One region of the Bacillus sp. DJP31 genome, then DNA from elsewhere that is predicted to be linked to it. Evidence: riboswitches for the same ligand, from Rfam matches in the RefSeq annotation. Region 1 holds a riboswitch; each other region holds the start of a gene.
The links. Region 1 has a riboswitch for cyclic di-GMP ahead of ACOI1C_RS19435 (hypothetical protein). Riboswitches for the same ligand answer to the same signal wherever they lie in the genome.
Positions count from the first base shown of each region.

Region 1 (2,208 bases):
GTTAACAGTCATCATTGCCTGCATTAACATATGTTTCTTTCTAGGAAAGTTTTTTAAGTCAGTTATGATTTGAAGTTCGTTGAGTTCTGGATTAAATGATACACCATATCCATTAATAATGGTGTTGAATAATTGCTTCCGTTTCTTAGAGCTCCCTAATTCAAATCCGGACAACTGTAAATCTGACAAAATAAATCCATCATCAGTTAATTTTATCTCTCCGTTTTCTATAGGAACTGCATAGATTTGTAGTCGATCATTATGTCGATCAAGGAAGGGAGTAGTAATTTCAATAGTGCCAGACTCAATATCTTTATATGAAATCTTAGAGTTAAGCCAATCAATGTATAACTCTTTTAAATTATCTTTAGACGCCATCAAATAAATCCCCTCCTTGAATGATAACTCATGTCTATTACTAATATTATTGTATGTAAAGAAATCTATGAGTACTTGTATCAAATCTTTTGTATTTGTTTTTATTTTTACATCTAGAGGAAAAGCCCACCTATCTTCAAATCCTTCACGATATATATGGATGTGGGGGCAAGGGACTTCTTCCCCATCAGGGTTATCAAGTGGTGGACCATCAATATCTACTCTTACTAATACTGTAGTCTTACGATGTCTGGTTTGAAAAGTACTTTTTGTGGGTTTAATACTACCGCGAGTTACATCAATCATATAGGTATTATTATTTCCATCCTTACAACTTAATAACAATTTATCCCCTGGTTCGGGAAAATTAATTATATTTATATCAGTAAGCAGTTGTTTCAATGAAGAAATCAACATATTTGCTTCAGCTTGAGTCAACATTTGTTTCACTCCTATATTCATAGATAGATTATGGCAGTTATAAATAATAAAATGGTGTCGAGACATGTCGAATGTTCTTCCAGTTAATTCAATAAATCTGAGTAACACTATTTAGGTATTTTCATATTTTTCCACATATGGTAATATAGTCATAGGTATATAGTTTGTAAAATATCTCGATAACGGCAAACTCATAGAAATATGAGGACGCAAAATCACGGATCTAAGGGCAAATACGTCTAAGATGGCCGGATTACCGAAGGATTCTTTCATTTGAAAGACTAATTCTTTTTATTGGGATTAGTCTTTTTTTATTTTACTTAAGGGGTGTTTTCATGGGGTTTTTAAAAGGGTTAGGATCATTTGTTGGTGCTGTTGCAGGGGAAGTAGTAGGAGGAGCCGTTAAATTTACGGGTGAAGTTACAGGGAGTAAATTTATTGAAGAAATTGGAGATGGTGTTAAAAATGCCTCCTATTTTGCCGGAGATAAATTAGGTGAAGCAGCAAGTGGCGTTTGGGATATAGGGACATCGATCGTAACACAAGATGAACAAAAGCTTGATAGAGGTCTTGGTGATCTTGGCAGAGCAGTAGGTGATACGGCAAAAGCAGCAGGACATACGGTTGTTAATATTGTTGAAAACGGTGCAAATGTTGTGACCGGCGTAATCGATGGGGACAATGAAAGACTGAAAAGTGGAGCTAAGGGTCTCTTAATGGCGGGGGCAGTAGGCGTACTATCATTTGGAGTAATAGATATAGTAGATGGTACGGATGGAGTAAGTGCTGATAGTGGAAATAACATGGCAGAAGGTAACACGGAATCAAGTAATGTCCATCAGGTTGCAGCTCATCAACCATCTGTTGAAGCACCTGCTAATGAAAATGTAAATCATGTTGATAATCCCAATTCACATCATGTAGAACCACATTGGCGGACGTTACCTAACGGGACAACTATTTGGGTTGATGGAGACGGTGATTCTTCTGTCAATACAAACGGTGGTTGGGTGCAGGGTAATCCGGATTATCGAGTGAAAGGATAGGATACTACTTTTTGGTAAAATCAGGACTTTACTCCCAATAAATATGATAAATTAGAAGAAATAGTCCAAAGGGATGTGAGGAATTATAATATATAACATCGTTTTATTTTTACATATCTTAGGAACAATTATTATGTTTGTTGCCGTCGGAATTACGTTACTGGCTATGATTTCAATGCTTCATTCTGCAAAGACAGAAAGATTACGGAACTGGGCTGCCTTATCTGTGAGGTTAGACGGGTTACTTCCTTTTAGCGTGATATTTATTTTACTGCCTGGTTTATACTTGGTCTTCTCCACCTGGGGTTGGGGAAATGGATGGGTAGATCTTTCGATAGCAACG
Region 1 covers NZ_JBMERO010000031.1:10,131-12,338, reverse strand. The annotation lists gene ACOI1C_RS19440 (DUF6978 family protein) at 1-819, opposite strand, end outside; cyclic di-GMP riboswitch class I at 994-1,080, shown strand; gene ACOI1C_RS19435 (hypothetical protein) at 1,155-1,865, shown strand; gene ACOI1C_RS19430 (DUF2269 family protein) at 1,948-2,208, shown strand, end outside.

Region 2 (2,208 bases), on a different contig from region 1:
GGATTGATTTCGAATGACTTCCTCTAACTCTCGGTGGTTATCAATAAGTGAATGATACTGTGACTTAAGCTCCTCTTTAGTAAAGGGCTTCTGGATATCCATTATTTTTTCATAATATTCAATACATGCCTTACCTTTTTCCTTTGCCTGATACATGGATAAATCTGCCTTCTTAATTAAAGTATCAATATCTTGTCCATCAAATGGATATAGACTGATCCCAATACTCGCTGTCAAAGCAATTTCATGATTTTGAATGCAATAAGGAGCTGATAAAATTTCTGAAATTCGATCAACGCATACTCTTAATTGGTCCTTACTTATCGAAGGCAGGATGATAATAAACTCATCTCCACCTAGTCTGGCAATCATATCACTCTCTCTGATACAGGACTTCATTCTTCCTGCAACTTCCTGCAGTATCAAATCCCCTACGTCATGCTTATAGGTATCATTGACACTCTTAAAATTATCCAAATCCAAGAATAATACAGCACATCTTTGGCCTTCAATATGCTCTAATTCCGTAAAATATTCCTTAATGAAGGTACGGTTGTATACACCTGTTAAAGGATCATGAATAGCGATACTCTCTAAATCAATGATATACGCCATGAAGGTAGCCATTGTCTCAAGAAGTTTAATATGTTGTTCCGAGAAGGAAAATAGTTGAGAATCAAAGGCACATAAATTTCCAAATATATCACCATTTTTCAATACAATTGGCACCCCAAGAAAACTCTTTATACCAAGTTGAATCGTAGGAAGCAGCGAACACGCAATGGGGTGCTCTGAAGTGTTATTTATGATTAGTGGTACCCGACCACCATTTAGAATAATGTTTCAAAAAGCATCATCAAGATCTAAAAAAGCACCACGTTCAAACAGGATCTCTCCCCGATTAAATACACTAAACACCTGACTTGATGAAGCATCCGTTTTAGATACACAAAAAGTATTGACCCCGATAAACCGACTAAGCATATCAAAAATGTCATAGGAGGCTTCGTGTATTTTTTGATTAAAGAGTTTCTGTACAATCCCCATGATGTTACCCCCTTTAGATTAAAAGAAAACCTACTATTCTATCTCTCTCGAGTAGGTAATTTGAACGATACAAAAATAAAACGCCCCAGCATAGGAGCGCAGGAAATCTAAAGTAGTTTTAGATGCAACTGGCTAGCATGTCTACTTAACTTCAGAGTAGACTAAGCCCCTATAGTTTTGCGTCCTACTTTTTCAAGTAGTTTGCCGTATTTAGTTGAGTTTGAGTATCATTTATCCTAATTCGATTATACTACATCCAGTGTCTTTTTTTATACGTTAATTATCAATTTAAGTCTATGTACCTAGAGTATAGAAATAAAAAGACCTAAGAACAATTGAGATTCTTAGGTCCAACTCTATATTAGAATTACCCAACCAAATTCTTCTGATTCTCGACTTTTTCATCCTGCACAAACAGCAATCCTAGCTCATGATGCTCGCCATCATAGAGTGCACGCTGCACCAATCTCGGTTCGTTGTTGTGATCAACAACTTCTAGCTTGACGAAAGCACGATTTTTTTGGAGAGATTGGTAGAATCCCTCTACATTCTTAATGCTAATTCCATTAACTTTAGTAATGAGTTCACCGACCTTAAGCGCCATTTTATCAGCAGGTGATTTGGGAATGACCCCAAGAATAACAAGTCCAAGGTCACGGCTTGAGAAAAATAGATGGTCATCATCCTGAACGCGCTGTTGAATAGATAACAATTCACGGCCAATCATAGCTAGTAGTGCAGTGGCGATCCCCATAATCGGAATCCAAAAGGTGACAACAGCTAACAGGAGGATAAATAAACCTAAGGCAATGACTCTCTTTCCTGTAAAAGAAACCGCTTCGCTTGGTAGGCTTCCTCTTGTTCGTTGGTAAAAGCCGATTCCAAACGGCACAACACATAAGGCAAATGTCTGCTCACCCAACGAAAGAAGCGGCCACCATGGAAAAAATGAAGTAACAGCATTTCCTGGTAATAGTAAGAAAACAGGTATCATCCAAAGACGATTGGAAATATGAGAACCTATAAATCTACCTCGCTTACTCGTTTCTAAACGGGGTGAGCTTATGCGTAAACCATCCTTGAATATTAAAAATCCTTCCGTAAGTAAAAGGAGGGCAAGTATTACTCCAAAAGTGGCTGGGTGAATTGAGGCAAGTTCAC
Region 2 covers NZ_JBMERO010000051.1:2,528-4,735, forward strand. The annotation lists gene ACOI1C_RS21680 (diguanylate cyclase domain-containing protein) at 1-840, opposite strand, end outside; gene ACOI1C_RS21685 (hypothetical protein) at 844-1,047, opposite strand; cyclic di-GMP riboswitch class I at 1,168-1,263, opposite strand; gene ACOI1C_RS21690 (PDZ domain-containing protein) at 1,415-2,208, opposite strand, start outside.
Region 2: it holds a riboswitch for cyclic di-GMP, as region 1 does, so the genes downstream of both, ACOI1C_RS21685 (hypothetical protein) here and ACOI1C_RS19435 (hypothetical protein) in region 1, are expected to answer to the same signal.

Region 3 (2,208 bases), on a different contig from region 1:
AAGCGCATTTCATACCTCCTTGAAACTACCCTCGACTATTTCATAAAAAAATAACCACGTCATTAGAATTAGAAGTGGTCTAAATTGAATAAGTGGTTACATTATTTTTCCCTGAATCCTTCACTCGGTACATTGCTTTATCAGCTTTATCGATAAGAGACTTCAAATCTTCCCCATCTCTTGGATACGTACTAACCCCAATCGAAGGAGTAATCCTTACCTCACAACATTCTAACACAAAAGGCTTATCCATGACATTTAGTAATTCCTCTGCTAATCTATATGCTTTTGAGTGATCACAGGAGTTAACTAAAATAGCGAATTCATCTCCACCCCATCTAGAAATAAATTGATTCTCTGTTAACCCTTTCCTAAGTCGGTTTGCCACTTTTATGAGAACGTGATCACCTGCTTCATGACCGTACGTATCATTTATCGTTTTAAAGTTATCCAAATCAATAAATAAAAGGCAGAATGAATCATTTCTTTTCTTCGCAGATACTAGCATTTTCTCTAACTTCTCTTTGAATTTTCTTCGGTTAGGAAGACTTGTTAAGGAGTCATGATAGGCCATAAAACGAATCGTTTCTTCCGCATGCTTTCTTGACGTGATATCACGAGAAACAATGACAATTTTCTCGATAGTACCTTCTTGAGTTGAGACAGGGACACCCCTTGATTCTACAACAATGTATTCTCCATCTGACTTTCTAATTCGGCATTCTGTAACCATTGCTGTCTTATGTAAAATAATTTCACTCATATATTGCGAAATGCCGATTTGGTCTTCTGGATGTAAGTAATTACTAGCATCTTTCCCTACTATCTCTTCTGTTACTAATCCTAGGATCGTTAAATGAGAGGGTGATGCATAGACAATTTCCCCGTTTAAATCAATGACATTTACAAGATCAGATATATTGTTGGCAACTAATCTACTGAGCTCTTCACTTTTTAAATATTTTTGTTCCAATCTTCTTTTTTCAACAGCCATACTTGCTATATTAGCGAAAGCCTTTATGAACTCAAATTCGTATGGATCGGGGAATCCTTTTCGTACATGATAGAAAGTGATGTAACCAATCATTTTACCGGATGCAGATTGTATCGGTATGGACCAACTTCCTAACTCGGTTTCTATGATTCCTAAATGCTCGTCTTCTTCATGAACAACTGTTTGAACACCAGGACATAGCTTGTCCAAGCTCTCGGAAATTTTACTAAAGATAATATTGTTAGGAGCATTGTTTATTATCAACTCGAACACTATATTTTGTGCTTGTAACAGAACCTCATTTGACCCTTTTACAGTTGACGGACTATTCACTTATATCCCCTCGAAATTCACAATAAAAAAACATCCCGTTTTCCAAGATGTCTCTTGAAACGGTAGCTGGCTAACTTAGTAATAACCTTAGTCCCTATAGCTTTGCGTCACTATGTTTCCATAGCTTTGCCTTTTCATTGTATATGATTTTTTAGACCTACTAATCTAGTATTTCTCAAATTCTAATTAATGACAATAGACCTACTTTTTGTAAATATTATATTCCTTATAGCTAATATATGCAAGTGCCAAATTGAATTTGACACTTGTCTATATATCTTTTACTTATCCTTTGTATTCACCGTTGTTTTTCGCCTTTTTTTCTTTCTTTGCTTTGTCTTTGTGAATCATATTTGTGTTGGCACAACTAATTCATGAGAGAATTCAGAATTAACAGTACTAGAGTCAAATCTTTTTTTTGCTGTGGATCATTCTTTTTTGTACGTTTATCCAATTAGTTCACCCCTTACAAGTTTCCATTAGTTTTTTAGATGCTAATGGAAATATATGAGGAGTACATTTTTAAAAAACAACTACACTAAAAAAAGCTTTATAATCATCCAAATAGAAATCTGCTTTAGCCGACTTATTTTGAAACAAACATGTTTTCATTCCTATTTCCTTTGCAGGAATAATGTCTAGCTCTCGATCTCCGATAGCCAGATCGAGATTGTATTTATCATGTAAATAACGATAGGATGTGGCATCTGGCTTTCTAGGGTACCCATCGTCTCCAGCTACTATTTCAGCAAAATGATGATCAAACCCATGAATAGTTAGTATTTCCTCTACTTCCTTACGTTTCTTATGAGTCATAATAACGTTTGTATCACTAGCTTTTAAGACACCCTCAACAAATGGAAAGGGTAGTAGGGTAACTG
Region 3 covers NZ_JBMERO010000008.1:67,709-69,916, forward strand. The annotation lists gene ACOI1C_RS09590 (nucleoside 2-deoxyribosyltransferase) at 1-8, opposite strand, end outside; gene ACOI1C_RS09595 (diguanylate cyclase domain-containing protein) at 80-1,327, opposite strand; cyclic di-GMP riboswitch class I at 1,386-1,468, opposite strand; gene ACOI1C_RS09600 (HAD-IA family hydrolase) at 1,850-2,208, opposite strand, start outside.
Region 3: it holds a riboswitch for cyclic di-GMP, as region 1 does, so the genes downstream of both, ACOI1C_RS09595 (diguanylate cyclase domain-containing protein) here and ACOI1C_RS19435 (hypothetical protein) in region 1, are expected to answer to the same signal.